4 regions of the Kitasatospora sp. NPDC034533 genome follow, and region 1 is predicted to be linked to each of the others. Evidence: riboswitches for the same ligand, from Rfam matches in the RefSeq annotation. Region 1 holds a riboswitch; each other region holds the start of a gene.

Region 1 (4,182 bases):
GGGCATCCGGGCCCAGGTGATCGACAAGGACCGCAAGCCGCAGTGGAGCCCGTCGACGCTGGACGCCGTCGAACCCGCCGCCGTGGCCCGCTACTTCGCCCCGCTCGGCGAGCGCGAACTCGGCCTCGCCGCCACCACACCCCTGGAGCGCTGGTGACCCACACCGTCGGATTCGTCGGACTCGGCAACATGGGCGGTCCGATGGCCGCGAACCTCGTCAAGGCCGGCCACCGGGTGTTCGGCTACGACCTCGCGGCCCCGGCCCGGGACCAGGCCGCGGCACAGGGAGTGACGATCGCGCGCTCGGCGGCCGAGGCCGTCGGCGAGGCGGACGTGGTGCTGACCATGCTGCCGGCCGGGCGCCATGTCCTCGACGTCTACGCCGAGTTGACCGAGGCGGCAGCCGGAGCACTGTTCGTCGACTGCTCCACCATCGCGGTCGGGGACGCCCGGGCGGCCGCCGACCTCGCCCGGGTCGCCGGGCACCGCGCCGTCGACGCCCCCGTCTCCGGAGGCGTGGCCGGCGCCGAAGGGGCAAGCCTGACCTTCATGGTCGGTGCCGAGGACGCCGACTTCGCCGAGGCCGAGCCGGTGCTCGCGGCGATGGGCAAGCAGGTCGTCCATTGCGGGGCTACTGGTGCCGGGCAGGCCGCGAAGATCTGCAACAACATGATCCTCGGCGTCTCCATGATCGCGGTCAGCGAGGCCTTCGTCCTCGGGGAGCGCCTCGGACTCAGTCACCAGGCCCTGTTCGACGTCGCCTCCGCAGCCTCCGGGCAGTGCTGGGCGCTGACCAGCAACTGCCCGGTGCCCGGTCCGGTTCCGACCAGCCCGGCCAACCGCGGCTACGCGGCCGGGTTCGCGGCGGCCCTGATGGCCAAGGACCTCGGGCTGGCCGCCGACGCCGCTGCCGCCTCCGCCGCACCCGTCGAACTGGGCCGGCGGGCAGCCGAGTTGTTCGCCGCGTTCGCCCGGGGCGAGGCCGCAGGCCTGGACTTCTCGGCCATCATCACCACTCTCCGGGAGGAGACCGCATGACGTACGACACGATCCTGGTCGAGCGCAAGGGCCGGGTCGGGGTGATCACGCTCGACCGCCCGAAGGCGCTCAACGCGCTGAACAGCCGGCTGATGAACGAGGTCGTCGCGGCGGCCACGGAGTTCGACCGTGACCCGGAGATCGGCGCGCTGGTGGTCACCGGCTCGGAGAAGGCCTTCGCGGCCGGCGCCGACATCAAGGAGATGCAGTCCCTCGACTTCGTCGACGCCTACCTCGGCGACTGGTTCGCAGCCTGGGACCGCTTCGCCGCCCTGCGCAAGCCGGTCGTCGCGGCCGTCGCCGGCTACGCGCTCGGCGGTGGCTGCGAGCTGGCGATGCTGTGCGACATCCTGCTGGCGGCGGACACCGCGAAGTTCGGGCAGCCGGAGATCAAGCTCGGGGTGATCCCCGGCATCGGCGGCTCGCAGCGGCTGACCCGGGCGGTCGGCAAGGCGAAGGCCATGGAGCTGTGCCTGACCGGGCGGATGATGGGCGCCGAGGAGGCCGAGCGGGCCGGGCTGGTCTCCCGGATCGTCCCGGCGGACCAGCTGCTGTCCGAGGCGCTGGCCACCGCCGAGACGGTCGCGGCGATGTCCACCCCGGCGGCGATCATGATGAAGGAGAGCGTCAACCGCGCCTTCGAGACCACCCTCGCCGAGGGCGTCCGCTTCGAACGCAGGCTCTTCCACGCGACGTTCGCCACGGCCGACCAGAAGGAGGGCATGGCGGCCTTCGCGGAGAAGCGCCCGCCGTCCTTTACCCACCGCTGACCGTCCACGCGCTGCGCCGCCCCTGCGTCCCGGGGCGGCGCACGCTGCGCAGGGCCCGGAACGGCTCAGCAGGTGGGTGTCCGGCCCGGCCTGGCGGTGTCCGGCCCGGCCCGGCCGCCGGTCGGATACGGCCGCGAGACAGGCCAGGGCAGCGTGGCGTGCCGCTCGAACCCTTGACCGGATCTTTTCCGTTTCGCCATGATGGACCGTCACGTTGTGACTCCGCCGCTGGGGGAAGTCCGGTCCGAATCCGGCGCTGACCCGCAACGGTAGGCCGCCTGCTCACGCCGGCGGCGAGCCCGAGTACCCGGCGGCGGAGGTGTGTCGTCCCCTCCTCCCGTCGTGGTCTGCGGGCCGGAGCTCCGAGGGCTGCCCGGCGTGTCGCCGACGTCCTCCGGGCCCCTGCGTCCAGGCCCGGAAAGGCACCCATGCCCGCGCTCCGCCGTACCCTCGGTCTGCTCGCGATACCCGCCCTCGCAGTCGCCACCGCGCTCCCGGCGGCCACCGCCGCCCACGCCGCACCTGCCGCCGCCACCTCGTCGCCGACGATCCGCCCCGACGCCGCCGCGGGCGGCTGGCTGGCCCGCCAACTCGTCGACGGCGACCACTTCGAGTCCGTCTTCAACGGGACCGCCTACCCCGACCAGGGCCTGACCGCCGACGCGGTGCTGGCCTTCGCGGCCTCGCACAGCTCGGACGAGGCCGCGGCCAAGGCCACCGCCTGGCTGGCGAAGCCCGAGATCATCAGCGGCTACCTCGGCGACGGCACCACCGAGGCCTACGCGGGTGCGACGGCCAAGCTGCTGCTTGCCGCCGAGGTCCGCGGCGCGAATCCGGCCTCTTTCGGCGGCGTCGACCTGCCGGCCCGGCTGCGCTCGCTCCAGACCGCCGAGGGGCGCTTCTCCGACCGCTCGCAGTGGGGCGACTACAGCAACGCCTTCGGCCAGTCGCTCGCCCTGATCGCGCTGCACCGCACCCCCGGAGGCGTCCCGGCCGCCGCCGTCGACTTCCTGGCGAACAGCCAGTGCGCGGACGGCGGTTACCCGGTCTCCTTCGGCCAGAGCACCTGCACGAGCGACGCCGACGCGACCGCGCTCGCCGTCCAGGCGCTCGCCGCCACCGGCCGTGCCGCCAAGGCGGACGCCGGCCTCACCTGGCTGACCACCCACCAGAACGCCGACGGCGGCTTCGCGGCCGCCGGGGCCACCACCTCCAACGCCAACACCACGGGCCTGGCCACCCAGGCGCTGCTCTCCGGCGGGCGCTTCACTGCCGGCCTCAAGGGCTGGAACCGACTGGTGAAGCTCCAGCAGGGCTGCTCCGCCGACCCGGCGGTGCGCGGTGCCGTCGCCTACGACGCGGCCGGTTTCAACGCGGGCAACGGTGCCCGGGCCACGGCGCAGGCCGTCCTCGGCTTTGCGGGCACCCCGCTGGCCACGCTCTCCGCCGCCGGCGCCCGCCCCGATGCCCCCACGATGGCCTGCCCGGCGCCGACCTTCCGCTGAACGAGCCCGAGACCAGGAGGAGTTCACCGATGACCGACAACCTCACCGCAGCCCGCCCGGCCCGCCGTACGCTCGGCTCCATCGCCGCCGCAGCGGCCCTCACCGCCGGCCTGCTCGGCGTCTCCGCCGTCCAGGCCCCGCAGGCCCGGGCGGCAGCCTGCACCGGCACCACCGGGGTCACCGTCGTGGTCGACTTCACCGCCGTCGGCGGCGGCATCCAGACCGGCTGCGCGCTCGGCGACCCGGCCAACGGCCTGGCGGCGCTCACCGGGGCCGGATTCTCGTACGCCTTCCACCCGCGCTACCCGGGCTTCGTCTGCACCATCAACTCCTTGCCGTCGACCTGCACCAACCCGAGCGGCAGCGCCTACTGGTCGTACTGGCATGCCCAGCACGGCGGCCCCTGGTCGTACAGCAACCTGGGCGCGGGCAGCTACGACCCGGCGCCGGGCGACGTCGAGGGCTGGTCCTTCGGCGCCGGCGCCCAGCCGGGCATCACGGCCCCCTGACATCCGGAACACCCCGGGGCCCGGCTCCTTTCGGGAGGGGCCGGGCGCCGGCGGCCCGGAGTCCGGTTGCCGCGGCACGCCCGGTGCCGATGGGTGGGGCGTTCGAGCCGGCCACCCCGGTGCTGACCGTGATCCGATCGACACGGAGTACCGTTGACTACCCGTCAGCGACCGTGGTCTGATGAACCGATTTTCACCCTCGGCATTCAGGGGAAGCCGGTCGAACTCCGGCGCTGACCCGCAACCGTGGACCCACCTGACGGTGGGTGAGCCGGAATGCCTGGACCGAGGGTCTGTTCATGGAGCACTTGCGTCGTCGCGGACTACGACGCGGTCCGAGCGGCCCCGTATCCGGGTGGC
Region 2 (4,182 bases), on a different contig from region 1:
TGGCTCCCACGATTCGCAGGTTCGCGGCGGGCGGATGGCGGGATTCCGTGGCGGGCCACGGGCGGTGCCCGGTCGTCGTCCCGCCCCGGCCTCGTCACCCACCCACCGGGAGCGCGGGTCGCCGGGGCGGGCGCGCCGTGATCCCGCCGCGCCCGCCCCGCTCCCGTCAGCCGGCCTCCGTCAGCCGGCCAGCTCCTCGCGCAGCGCCCGGGCCGCGCCGACCAGGCTGTCCAGCGAGGCCCGGGTCTCCGGCCAGCCGCGGGTCTTCAGTCCGCAGTCCGGGTTGACCCAGAGCCGCTCCGCCGGGATCGCGGCCAGGCCCGCGCGCAGCAGCGAGACCACCTCCTCGGTGCCGGGCACGCGCGGGGAGTGGATGTCCCAGACGCCGGGGCCCACCTCGCGCGGGTAGCCGGCCTCGGCCAGCTCACCGGCGACCTCCATGTGCGAGCGGGTCGCCTCCAGGGAGATGACGTCGGCGTCGAGTTCGTCGATCGCCGTCATGACGGCGCCGAACTCGGCGTAGCACATGTGGGTGTGGATCTGGGTGTCCGCGCGCACGCCCGAGGTGGCCAGCCGGAAGGCCTCGGTGGCCCAGTCCAGGTACGCCGGGCGGGCGGCGGCGCGCAGCGGGAGGGTCTCGCGCAGCGCCGGCTCGTCCACCTGGATCACGGCCGCGCCCGCCGCCTCCAGGTCGGTGACCTCGTCGCGCAGGGCCAGCGCCACCTGCCGGGCGGTGTCGGCGAGCGGCTGGTCGTCGCGGACGAAGGACCAGGCGAGCATGGTGACCGGGCCGGTCAGCATGCCCTTGACCGGGCGGCCGGTCAGGCCCTGGGCGAAGCGGAACCACTCGGTGGTCATCGGGCGCGGGCGGGAGACGTCCCCGGCGAGGACCGGCGGGCGCACGTAGCGGGTGCCGTAGGACTGCACCCAGCCGTGCCGGGTGGCCAGGTAGCCGGTGAGCTGCTCGGCGAAGTACTGGACCATGTCGTTGCGTTCGGGCTCGCCGTGCACCAGGACGTCCAGGCCGGTCTTCTCCTGGTAGGCGATGACCTCGCGGACCTCGGCCTCCATCCGCTCCCGGTAGGCCGCCTCGTCGATCCTCCCGGCGTTCAAGTCGGCGCGGGCGGCGCGCAGTTCGGTGGTCTGCGGGAAGGATCCGATGGTGGTGGTCGGCAGCAGCGGCAGGCCGAGCCGGGCGTGCTGGGCCTCGGCCCGCCGCGCGTACGGCTGGGCGCGGCGGGTGTCCTGGGCACCCACGGCGGCGGCCCGGGCGCGCACCGCCGGGTCGCGGGTGATCGGGGAGTTGGCGCGGGACGCGAGGTCGGCGCGGTTGGCGGCGAGTTCGGCCGTGACGGTGCCGGTGCCCTCGCGCAGGGCGCGGGCGAGCAGTGCGGCCTCCCGGGCCTTCTGCCTGGCGAAGGCCAGCCAGCGCGCGATCTGCGGGTCGACGTCGCGCTCGGCGGCGGCGTCGATCGGCACGTGCAGCAGCGAGCAGGACGGCGCCACGTCGACGGTGCCGGCGAGGCCCAGCAGGGTGGCCAGGGTCGCGAGGGACTTCTCCAGGTCGTTGATCCAGACGTTGCGCCCGTCGACCACCCCCGCCACCAGCCGCTTGCCGGGCAGCCCGCCCACGGCGGCGAGGTCCTCCAGGTTCGCGGCGGCGGGTCCGGTGAAGTCCAGCGCCAGGCCTTCGACCGGGGCCTTGGCGAGGACGGGCAGGGCGTCGCCGAGCCGGTCGAAGTAGCTCGCGACCAGCAGTTTCGGCCGCTCGGTGAGGGCGCCCAGCTCACGGTAGGCGCGGGCGGCACCGTTCAGCTCGGCCGGGGTGCGGTCCTGCACCAGCGCGGGCTCGTCCAGCTGCGTCCACTCGGCACCGGCCTCCTGCAGTGCGGCGAGCAGTTCCGCGTAGACCGGCAGCAGCCGGTCCAGCAGGGTGATCGGCTGGAAGTCGGCCGCCACGCCGGGGGCGGGCTTGGCCAGCAGCAGGTAGGTCACCGGGCCGAGCAGCACCGGCCGGGCGGCGTGGCCGAGCGCGAGGGCCTCCCTGAGCTCGCCGACCGCCTTGGCCGGGTTCGCGACGAACACCGTGTCCGGTCCCAACTCCGGCACCAGGTAGTGGTAGTTGGTGTCGAACCACTTGGTCATCTCCAGCGGTGCGACGTCCTGGTTGCCACGCGCCATCGCGAAGTAACCGTCCAGCGGGTCGGCGTCGACGGCCTCCCGGTGCCGCGCCGGGATCGCGCCGAGCGCCACGGTGGTGTCCAGCACGTGGTCGTAGAGGGAGAAGTCGCCGGTCGGCACCTCCGCCACTCCGGCCTCGGCGAGCTGCGCCCAGTTCGTCCGGCGCAGTTCGGCGGCGGTGGCCAGCAGTGCCCCGGCCGTGACCGCGCCCTTCCAGTACCCCTCGATCGCCCTCTTCAGTTCCCGGTCGCGGCCCTGCCGGGGGTAGCCGTACGCGGTGGCCACGGACTCCGCGGCTGCGGACTTAGATGTCAAGGGACTCTCCTTCGCGAGCCTGAATCCTCAAGTACCCGGTGACGGCACGAGGACGCGAAGGGAGGACGGACCGGGCGGACAACCCGCGCCCGTGCGCGGCTCCGCCTGGTATGGTCGCCGACCCGCCCACGAGGTCACCGGATGGCCGCACGCGAACGGTCGCGCACGGGCAGTGGCAGGTCTTCGGACTCGCGGGCACGTCCGCCCGTGGAGGGCGGACACCTACTGGCCGTCGCTTCCCAGACCCGTCCCGGGCCCAGTGCGTATGACGGCGGTCGTTCCCACTCACCGCTGCGGGGCAGTCCCGGACTGGCCAGTCGAATGGCGTCACCGGGTTCCCTCTTGCGACGCCCCGCCTGGCGGACGGGGCGAACCAGCTGCGCCGCCAGCTTAGGGGCAGAACGCCGCCGCCGGAGCGGAAATCTCGAAACGGCGCCCGCATAGTGGGACACCGGAGCCGCGATCGGCTACTCGGCCCCGCCCTCCGGGGTCAGCTCCGGTACGGGGTGGGGCTTGCCCTCCGAGTCGACCGCCACGAAGACCAGCTGCGCCGTCGCCACCCTGGTGACGGGCCCGGCGAGGTTCCAGCGCTCCGAGGTCACCACCACCGACACGTCCATCGAGGTGCGCCCGGCGCGGCCGACCCGGGCGCGGACGGTGAGGAGGTCCCCCGCCTTGACGGGCGCCAGGAACGACATCTCCCGCACCGAGACGGTGACGGCGGGGACGCCGGCGTGCCGGCCCGCGGCGGCGGCCGCCGCGTCGTCGATCAGCTTCATCATCACGCCGCCGTGCACCGTCCCGTAGAGGTTGGTGTCGTGGTCGCTCATGATGTGGGCGAGGGTGACGGCCGAGTCGGCCGGGGTGCGGGAGAGCACGGAGGGACTGGTCACAGCGACGGCCCGCCCGTCATGGCGCCGTGGGAATCGTGGTCGGCGTTCCGCTGCACGGAACCCTCCTTCGTGAAGTCGAACACCCCGGGCACGCCGAGGAGCGGGCAGTCGTCCGTACACGGACTCACCCGCACCATCAGCCCGCACCCGGGGACGTGGTGGGACCGCGGGCCACCACGGCACGCGGGCAGCGGCAGGTCTTCGGACCCGTGGGCACGCCCTCCCGGCCGAACCGGGACGGGCCCCTAGCGGCCGCCGCGCCCCGGCGCCGTTGCCGTTGCCGGGCCGGTGCACAGGGCGGCGGTCGTTCCCGCTCGCCGCTGCGGGGCGGTCCCGGACTCCCACCGGGTTGCCTCGTGACGACGCCCCGCCTGGCGGGCGGGGCGAACCAGCTGCCCCGCCAGCTTACGTCCATCCGCGCAGCTCACGGCCACCGCCCACCCCTTCGGTCGGTCCACGCACGACCCCCGGGCCCGCAGGCGGGGGCGGACGGCAGAATGTCCCCCATGCGGCACATCTTCGTCATCGGCATCGGCGCGGGCGACCCCGACCACCTCACCCTGCAAGCGGTCAAGGCGCTCGGCCGCACCGACGTCTTCTTCGTCCTCGACAAGAGCAAGGAGCGGCAGGACCTGGTCCGGCTGCGCCGCCGGATGCTGGCCGACCACGGCCGGCCGGGGCACCGCGTGGTCGAGGTCCCAGACGCGGAGCGCGACCGCACCGCCCCCGCGTACGCGACCGCCGTGGACGACTGGCGCGCCCGCCGCGCCGACCTCGTCGAGCGGCTGGTCGC
Region 3 (4,182 bases), on a different contig from region 1:
CCCGGCCCTGCGGTCGTACCCGGTCCTGCGCTCGTACCCTGCCCTGCGGCCGAACCCGGCTCATGCGTCCCTCCCGGCGGTACCGGGCGGGACGAACGGCAGCGATCCGGCCGCCGGCACCCCGCCCTCGATCAGCTTCCACAGCGCGTCCGTGTCGGCGTGCTCCTCGATCAGGTCGCCCAGCCGGTCCAGCCGGGCCTCGCGCGCGGCGGCGAAGGAGGTGTCCGGCGCCGGGACGAACGCCCGCCCGGCCGACTCCGCCACCTCGCGCAGGAGTTCGCGCCGGAACCCGTCGTTCTCCAGCGCGCCGTGCCAGGTGGTGCCCCACACCGGGCCCAGCCGGCAGCCGTCCAGGTGCCGCCCCGCGCCGTCGGAGAAGAACCCCTCGCCGCCGTCGACCGACACCACCCCGTGGTGGATCTCGTAGCCCTCGACGCGCTGCCCGAACGCCTCGCCGACCGGCCGGGCCAGCACCTTCCCCACGCCGAAGCGGACCCGGGTCGGCAGCAGCGCGAGCCCCTCGACCGCGCCCGCCTTCGACTCGACCTCGTCCACGATCGAGCGCGCCAGCATCTGGTAGCCGCCGCAGACGCCGAGGATCGGCAGCCCGGCCGCCGCCCGTGCCTTCAGGGCCGGCTCCAGGCCGCGCTCGCGCAGCCAGGCGAGGTCCGCGACGGTGGCCCGGGTGCCGGGCAGCACCACCAGGTCGGCGTCGGCCAGCTCCTCCGGCCTGGTCGCCCAGCGCACCAGCACGCCGGGCTCCTGGGCGAGCGCGTCCAGGTCGGTGAAGTTGGACAGCCGGGGGAAGCGCACCACCGTCACCCGCAGGACGTCGGCGCCGAGCGGCCCGCGACCGTCCGTCCGGTCGACGACGGTGGACAGGTCCAGCGAGTCCTCGGCGTCCAGCCAGAGCCCCGGCAGCATCGGCAGGGTGCCCAGCACCGGACGTCCGGTCAGCTCGTGCAGCATCTCCAGCCCGGGCGCGAGCAGCCGCGCGTCGCCGCGGAACTTGTTGACGAACCAGCCCGCCACGTGCCGCTGGTCCTCGGCGGACAGCAGCGCCAGCGTCCCGTACATCGCCGCGAACACCCCGCCGCGGTCGATGTCGCCGACCACCACCACCGGCAGGGCGGCGGCGGTGGCCAGACCCATGTTGGCGATGTCGCGGTCGCGCAGGTTGATCTCGGCCGGCGAGCCCGCGCCCTCGCAGACCACGACGTCGAAGCGGCGGCGCAGGTCGGCCAGGCACTCCAGGGCGCGCTCCAGCAGGACGGGCTTGCGCTCGCGGTAGTCCAGCGCGCCCACCTCGGCGACCGGCCTGCCCAGCAGCACCACCTGGCTGCGGCCGTCCGCGCCCGGCTTGAGCAGCACCGGGTTCATCGCCGCCTCCGGCTCCACCCGGGCGGCCTGCGCCTGCATCGCCTGGGCACGGCCGATCTCCGCGCCGTCGGCGGTGACGAAGGAGTTGAGCGACATGTTCTGCGCCTTGAACGGCGCGACCCGCACGCCCTGGCGGGCGAGCCAACGGCAGATCCCGGCCGTCACCACGCTCTTGCCCGCGTCCGAGGTCGTCCCCGCGACCAGCAGCGCGTTCGTCATGCCCTTCCCCTCTTCCCCAGGAGCGCGCGCAGCAGCACGTGCCCCGCGACCGTGGTACCCAGCGCCAGCGCGCCCACCCGCCGGGAGAGCGCGCAGGCGCGCTCGATGTCGTCCACCGTCACCGGCCGCAACTCCTCGCCCAGGACCGGCCGGTGCTCCACCCGCTCGCCGTACCGGAGGGTCCCGCCCAGCCGGACGCCCACCGCGCCGGCGAACGCCGCCTCCGCCTGGCCCGCGTTCGGGCTCGGGTGCGCGGAGCCGTCCCGCCGCCAGACCCGCCAGGCCGTCCGGGGCGCGGGCGCGGCGGCCACCGTCAGCAGCGCCGTCAGCCGGGCGCCCGGCCAGCCCGCCAGGTCGTCCAGCCGGGCCGAGGCCCAGCCGAAGCGGGCGTGGCGCGGCGAGCGGTGGCCCACCATGGCGTCCAGGGTGTTCACGGCGCGGAAGGCCAGCAGGCCGGGCGTGCCGGCCAGGGCGCCCCAGGTCAGCGCGTTCACCACGGCGTCGGCGGTGTTCTCGGCCACCGACTCGACCACCGCCCGGGCGATCTGCTGCCCGTCCAGGGCGCTCGGGTCCCGTCCGCACAGGTGCGGCAGCCGCTCCCGGGCCGCCGCGAGGTCGCCCGCTGCCAGCGAGCGGCCGATGGTGCGCGCCTCCCGGGTCAGCGAGGTGCCGCCCAGCACCGTCCAGGTCGCGGCCGCCGCCAGCGCCGCCCGGCCCAGCGGGCGCCGGCCCGCGGTGCGGTCCAGGGCGAGCGCGCCCGCCGCGACCGCCCCCACGCACAGCGCCGTGTAGCCGGCGCCGGCGGCCCGGTCGTCCCGCCACAGCCGCCGTTCCAGGCGGGTCGCGGCGCTGCCGAAGGCGGCCACCGGGTGACCGCGGCGCGGGTCGCCGAAGCGGGCGTCGGCGGCGTAGCCCACGAGGGCGCCGAGCGCGTAGGCGGCGGCACGGGCGGACGGGCGCGGCGTGGACGCGCGCTGCGTGGACGGAGGCGGCGGCGGAGGGGTCATCGGCCGCACGGCGGAAGGCAGCTCGGAGTCCGGCAGGGCGGGGCAGCCTGCATCGCGTGCGTGTCCTCACTCAGGGTCCGCGCCCTGGATCGACGTGACGGGGGCGAGAGTCTCCTGGCTTCCGGGTCAGACGCACCCCCGGAGCCTTCCAGCGGCCGTTCGACGGCCCGCCGTGGCGATGTTCCGAGCGTGCTCCCCGGTGACAGTGGCGGGACCGCGCCGGACTTCCACCGGCTTCCTCTCCATGCCTCCGTTTGGCCCCAGGATCCCATCACGGGCCCGAACCGGGAGTCAACCGAGGTCACGGAGGGGTTGGTCACACGCGGGCCCGGCTGACGGCTTGTGGGATCGCCGCCACTACACCTGTCGTCTCCGTCTCCTTCCGTCGTCTCCCGGCCGCCTCACGTCTCCTCCGGGCTCCTCCGGGCTCCTCCGGCACCCTCGACGGCGCGGGGCCGGCGCCCGTGTGACCCGAACGGCTCAGTCCGGTGGCCGGGTGGGCGGCGCGCCGGTGAACTGGTGCACGGACACCGTCCGGTGCGTGGGCGACAGATCCGTGGGCACGCGAGCAACAGAGCCGTGGGCGTCGGAGATCCGTGGGCCTCAGAGCAGAGCAAAAGAACAGGGGAGCGAGATGCGTTGGGGAACCGCCGCCGTCGTGGCGGCCGCCGCGGTCGGGGCAGCCGTGCTGGTGGTCGGTCGTCGGGCCTCCGAACGGATGGTCCGTCCGGTGACCGCCCTCCGGGAGTCCGGCCCGGTCCTGGTGCGGGAGCTGGCCCCCGGCCGGATCACCTTCACCCCCGGCCCGGAGAGCCTGCGCCGCGGCCGCTGGGCGGTCGAGTGGGGGGACGGCGGACACGCGGTCGTCGAGGAGATCCTGCACAGCGACGAACAGGGCGTCACCCGGCGGCTGGTCCGCGCCGACCGCGGCACCCTCACCCCCGGCACCGAGGTCCGCTTCACGCCCCGGGTCCTGCTCGGCGACCCGACCGAGGCGCTCGGCCTCGCCTTCACCGAGACCGCCGCCGACGGCGAGCTCGGTGCCCTGCCCGCCTGGCGGCTCGACGGCAAGCGCGGCACCTGGGTGATCCTGGTGCACGGCCCGGAAGCCGACCGCGGGCAGACCCTCCCGGTGCTCCCCCTCCTCCACCGGCTCGGCCTGCCCGTCCTCTCCGTCACCTACCGCGGCGACCGCGGCGCCCCCGCCTCCCCGGACGGACTGAGCCACTTCGGCGAGACCGAGTGGCGCGACGTCGAGTCGGCGGTGCGGCTGGCGCTGGACAGCGGTGCGGGCAAGGTGATCCTCTACGGCTGGTCCCTCGGGGCGACCATGGTCCTCCAGACGGCGGCCCGCTCGGCCTGGTCGCAGGCGATCCGGGGCCTGGTCCTCGACTCGCCGGTGCTCGACCTCCCGGCCTCGGCCCGCCGGGACGCCGCCCGGGCCGGTTTCCGGGGCGTCGCCGCCGAACTCGGCGCCCTCGCGGCCGAAGGGCGCACCGGCGTCGACCTCGCCGACTTCGGACGCATCGCCGACGGCACCGACCTGCGCGTCCCCACCCTGCTGCTGCACAGTCCC
Region 4 (4,182 bases), on a different contig from region 1:
CGGGTGCGCTCGACGTGGACGCCGAGGGAGCGGGCGGCGGTCTCGCCGAAGGCGAAGGCGTCCAGGTCGCGGGCCGAGGAGGCCAGCACCGTGACCCCGGCCAGCGCGACCGCGACCAGGAAGACGGCGGTGGGCCACCGTACGCCTGCGACCGAACCCAGCGTCCACTCCATGACGCCGCGTGCCGCGTTGCGGTCCCCGAGGACCATCACGACGAACGAGGTGTAGGCCCCGCACATCTGCCCGACCGCGATGCCGGCGAGCACCGTCCGGGTGGTCGGCAGCGACCGGGTGCGCGCGCCGGCCAGTGCCAGGACGACGACCGCGGCGAGCAGGGCGCCGGCGAAGGCCGCCGTCGACACCGCGCCGGTGCCGACGGCGCCGGACACGCCGACGCCGAGGACGATCACGGTGACCGCGCCGGCGGCGGCGCCGTCCGAGATCCCGAGCAGGAAGGGATCGGCCAGGTCGTTGCCGGTCAGCGTCTGCAACACCGCGCCGCAGACCGCGAGGCCGGCGCCGGTGGCGGCCGCCCCCAGAACCCGGGGCAGCCGCAACTGCCAGACGATCTGGTCGTCCAGCAGCGTCACCGGCGGATCGCCCAGCCCGAGGCGGCGCACCACGACATCGAGCACCGTCCGGACCGACTCGTGCTGCGAGCCCACGGCCAGGCCGAGGAGCACGGTGGCCAGCAGCAGGGCCGCACCGACGGCCAGGGCCGCCGCCGCGCGGCCCGGACCGGCGGGCCGCGCGACGGGGCGGGGTGCGGTGGTCATGAAGCCGGGTGCAGTCGGCCCAGCCCCTCGGACACTCGGGCGGCGCCGTCGGCGAGCAGCACGCCGGGTGTCGACTCCGAGAACGGCACCACCACGAACGCCTTGCGCCGCACGGCGGTGAGCTTGCTCAGCACCGGGTCGTTCTCCAGGTAGTCGATCTTGGACTGGGCCGTGTCCCAGCCGGCGTCCGCGACCACGATGGCGTCCGGGTCCGCCGCGACGACCTTCTCCCAGCTCACGTTCTGCCAGCCACCGGGCAGGTCCGCGAAGACGTTGCGGGCGCCCACGGCGTCGAGCACGAGCTGCGGTCCGCCACGGCCGGCCCCGACGAACGGCGCCTTGGTGTCCGAGTCGTACCACAGGACCTTCAGGTCCTTGCCCGCGGCCGCCGCCTTGAGCTGGTCCAGCTGCTGCTCCTGCTCCCGCCGGATCGAGGCGGCCCGCTCCTGGACGCCGAAGACCTCGGCGACGTCGTTCAGTTCGCCCCACGCCGCCTGCCAGGTCGTCGGCGGCACCTGGCTCTTGTCCGCGCAGCCGAACGGGGACAGGTACGACGGGACGCCCTGTCCGCGCAGCTCCTCCCGGGTGCCCGCGACCTTGTCGGTGAACGCGCTGGCGTAGGAGGCGTACAGGAAGTCGGGACGGGCCGCGAGGAGCTTCTCCTTCGTCGGGTAGTCCTTGGAGAGCACCGGGACGGAGTCGTAGGCCGCCTTCCACTTCTCCGGGACGGAGTCGTCGAGGTAGGCGGTACCGGCCATGCGGGACTGGAGGCCGAGGGCCAGGGCCACCTCGGTGGCGCCCTGGTTGAGCGTCACCAGCCGCTCGGGCGGCGCGGAGACCGTCACGGTGGTCCCGCAGTTGTCCACGCTGACGGGCGAGGCACTTCCGGTCGTCCCACCGGACGCGACGGGCGCGGGGGCGCTCGTGCAGGCTCCGAGCACGCCGAGGAACAGGAAGGTCGCGACCGCCCGGCCGACGCGCACCGGACCTGTGGGGCGTACCGGACGCACGGAACGTATGGACGGAAATGGGCGCGGCGGAGCGCTGGGCACGTGTTCTCCAAAACCCTCGTGGAACATGTCGCGCCGTGGCCGGTCTCCTGGCTTCCGCATCGACGCGCCGCGGCCGACCTTCCCGAGCGGTTCTTCCGACCCGCCCAGTGGCCCTGACCGCTGGGTAAGCCGGTCAGCGAGGGCCGCGGAACTCCGCGGCAACAGTGGCGAGGGCCGCACCGGACTTCGACCGGTTTCCCGAACACCACGGCGATGGCACCGTACCAGGCGTGGTCAGGCCGGATGCCGGCCAGGTCGTGGGGTGATCGTTCCGGGTCGTTCCCCGACGGGCTCCGCCACCGCGCCGCTTCGGAACCGAACGTCCCGCGGCAACTGACCGGCCGCCAGCCCCGCGACGACTGACCGGCCGCCGGCCCCGCGGCGGCGGCCCGGTGAACCGGCGGACCCCACGGCTCCCCGGCCGAGCCGCGCGAGGGGCGCCGGCAGCGGGCGCGGATAGGGCGCGGATCGGGCGCGTATCGGTGGAACGACCGATGTGCGGGCGGCCCTGGCGCGGCCATAGTCCAGGGAGGAGCGCCCGCGGACGGCCGCGCGCGCCCGCCTCCCGAAAGGTCGCCCTGTGCACACGTACGCGGATCTGGTGTTTCTCGACGGACAGGTGGTCACGGTCGACGCGGACTTCTCCGTCGCCTCGGCCCTGGCGGTGACCGGAGGGGTCATCAGCGCCGTCGGCCGCAGGGACGACGTCGCACCGCTCATCGGGCCGCGCACCCGGGTCGTCGACCTGCGGGGGGCGACCCTGCTGCCCGGTATCAACGACTCCCACCTGCACGGTTGCGCCTTCGGCATGTCCACCCCGCCGCTCTCCCTCGACCTCGGACACCCCGCGGTGTCCTCGCTGCGGGACGTGGCCGAGGCGGTACGGGAGGCGGTCGGGCGGACCCCGGCCGGGCAGTGGGTCACCGGGCACGGCTGGGACACCGGGTACCTCGACGAGTGCCTCCAGGACCCGTCGCGCACGCCCTCGCGGCGCGACCTCGACGCGGTGAGCCCGGACCACCCCGTGGTGCTGTACTCCTTCTCCGGGCACGCCACCTGGGTCAACTCCAAGGCCCTGGAGCTCATCGGGATCGACCGCGGCACCGTCGCCCCGCCCGGCGGAGCCATCGTCGTGGACGAGACGGGGGAGCCCACCGGGCTGCTCCACGAAGGGGCCCAGGCCCTCGTCCAGAACGCGCTGCCGCCGCTCAGCCGCCAGGAGCGGACCGACGCGATCAGGGCGGCCCTCGCCACCCTCGCCCGGCTCGGCGTGACCAGCTACACCGAGCCCGGACTGGGCCCCGGCGGCGAGGGCATCATGCGGGGCGCTCTCGGCGCGGAGACCCTCGACGTCTACCGAGGCCTGCTGGCCGACGGCGAACTGACCGCCCGCGTCGGCGTCCTGCTGCTGCCCACCGGCATGGCGAGCACCACCGAGGAGTTCGCCCGAGGCCTCGCGGAGCTCGGCGCACCGGGCGACACCGATCCGCGCCGCCTCGCGGTCCACGGGGTCAAGGTCTTCGCCGACGGCATCGTCCCCAACAAGACCGCCTGGATGCACGAACCGTACGTCGGCGGCGGCTGCGGCTCCCTGTGCGTCGGCGGCGACACCGACACCGAGCGCACCGCCGGGATCGGCGCCATGATCCGGCTCGCCCACGCCGCCGGGCACCAGTTGGGCGTCCACGTCACCGGAGACCGGGCCATCGACACCGTCGTGGACGCCTTCGCCGAGGCCGTGGCCGAGCACCCGCGCGCCGACGCCCGCCACTACGTCATCCATGGCGACTTCCTCACCGCGCACAGCATGGAGGTGCTGGCCGCGCACGGCTTCGGCGTCAACATGAACCCCACCATCAAGTGGACGGTCGCGGACATGGAGGAGGACCTCGTCGGCGCCGAACGGGCCGCGTACGCGTGGCCGTACCGCGACGCCATCGACGCCGGCGTGCGGGTCGCCAGCGGCTCCGACGCGCCCGTCACCCACCCCGACTGGCGCCAGGGCCTCGCCACCATGATGCTGCGCGAGTCCAAGGCGGCCGGCCGGGTCAGCGGCCCGGAGCAGCGCATCGGCCTGGCGGAGGCGCTGCGCACCTACACGATCGACGCGGCCTGGCAGGACTTCGCCGACGACTGGAAGGGCTCGCTGGAGGTGGGCAAGGCCGCGGACCTGTGCGTGCTCGACGGGGACCTGCTCGCCGCCGACCCCCGGGACATCCCGGCGATGCCCGTCGTCCTGACCGTCATGGACGGGCGGATCGTGCACGAGGTCCCGCGCGTGCACGAGGCCCCGGGCGTTGAGGAGGCCCCGCGCGTTTGACGCATTCCGGGCACATGATCATCCTTGGATGATG

What was found. A riboswitch is a leader RNA that binds a small molecule or an ion and turns the genes downstream of it on or off. The one in region 1 is predicted to bind cobalamin.
Region 2: linked by a shared signal. The riboswitch ahead of metE (5-methyltetrahydropteroyltriglutamate--homocysteine S-methyltransferase) and the one ahead of ACZ55U_RS28425 (peptidase) in region 1 are both predicted to bind cobalamin.
Region 3: linked by a shared signal. The riboswitch ahead of ACZ55U_RS23425 (cobalamin biosynthesis protein) and the one ahead of ACZ55U_RS28425 (peptidase) in region 1 are both predicted to bind cobalamin.
Region 4: linked by a shared signal. The riboswitch ahead of ACZ55U_RS11870 (ABC transporter substrate-binding protein) and the one ahead of ACZ55U_RS28425 (peptidase) in region 1 are both predicted to bind cobalamin.

Annotation. Positions count from the first base shown of each region.
Region 1 covers NZ_JBVITE010000050.1:52,628-56,809, reverse strand. Annotated here, with positions in the region: gene ACZ55U_RS28440 (enoyl-CoA hydratase/isomerase family protein) at 1-157, shown strand, start outside; gene mmsB (3-hydroxyisobutyrate dehydrogenase) at 154-1,038, shown strand; gene ACZ55U_RS28430 (enoyl-CoA hydratase) at 1,035-1,808, shown strand; cobalamin riboswitch at 2,018-2,137, shown strand; gene ACZ55U_RS28425 (peptidase) at 2,237-3,313, shown strand; gene ACZ55U_RS28420 (flagellar hook-length control protein FliK) at 3,343-3,822, shown strand.
Region 2 covers NZ_JBVITE010000103.1:1,989-6,170, reverse strand. Annotated here, with positions in the region: gene metE (5-methyltetrahydropteroyltriglutamate--homocysteine S-methyltransferase) at 181-2,496, opposite strand; cobalamin riboswitch at 2,670-2,872, opposite strand; gene ACZ55U_RS37155 (acyl-CoA thioesterase) at 2,964-3,389, opposite strand; gene cobF (precorrin-6A synthase (deacetylating)) at 3,896-4,182, shown strand, end outside.
Region 3 covers NZ_JBVITE010000036.1:4,394-8,575, forward strand. Annotated here, with positions in the region: gene ACZ55U_RS23420 (cobyric acid synthase) at 61-1,599, opposite strand; gene ACZ55U_RS23425 (cobalamin biosynthesis protein) at 1,596-2,606, opposite strand; cobalamin riboswitch at 2,715-2,846, opposite strand; gene ACZ55U_RS23430 (alpha/beta hydrolase family protein) at 3,241-4,182, shown strand, end outside.
Region 4 covers NZ_JBVITE010000012.1:116,383-120,564, forward strand. Annotated here, with positions in the region: gene ACZ55U_RS11865 (FecCD family ABC transporter permease) at 1-776, opposite strand, end outside; gene ACZ55U_RS11870 (ABC transporter substrate-binding protein) at 773-1,786, opposite strand; cobalamin riboswitch at 1,849-2,053, opposite strand; gene ACZ55U_RS11875 (amidohydrolase) at 2,409-4,148, shown strand; gene ACZ55U_RS11880 (helix-turn-helix transcriptional regulator) at 4,177-4,182, shown strand, end outside.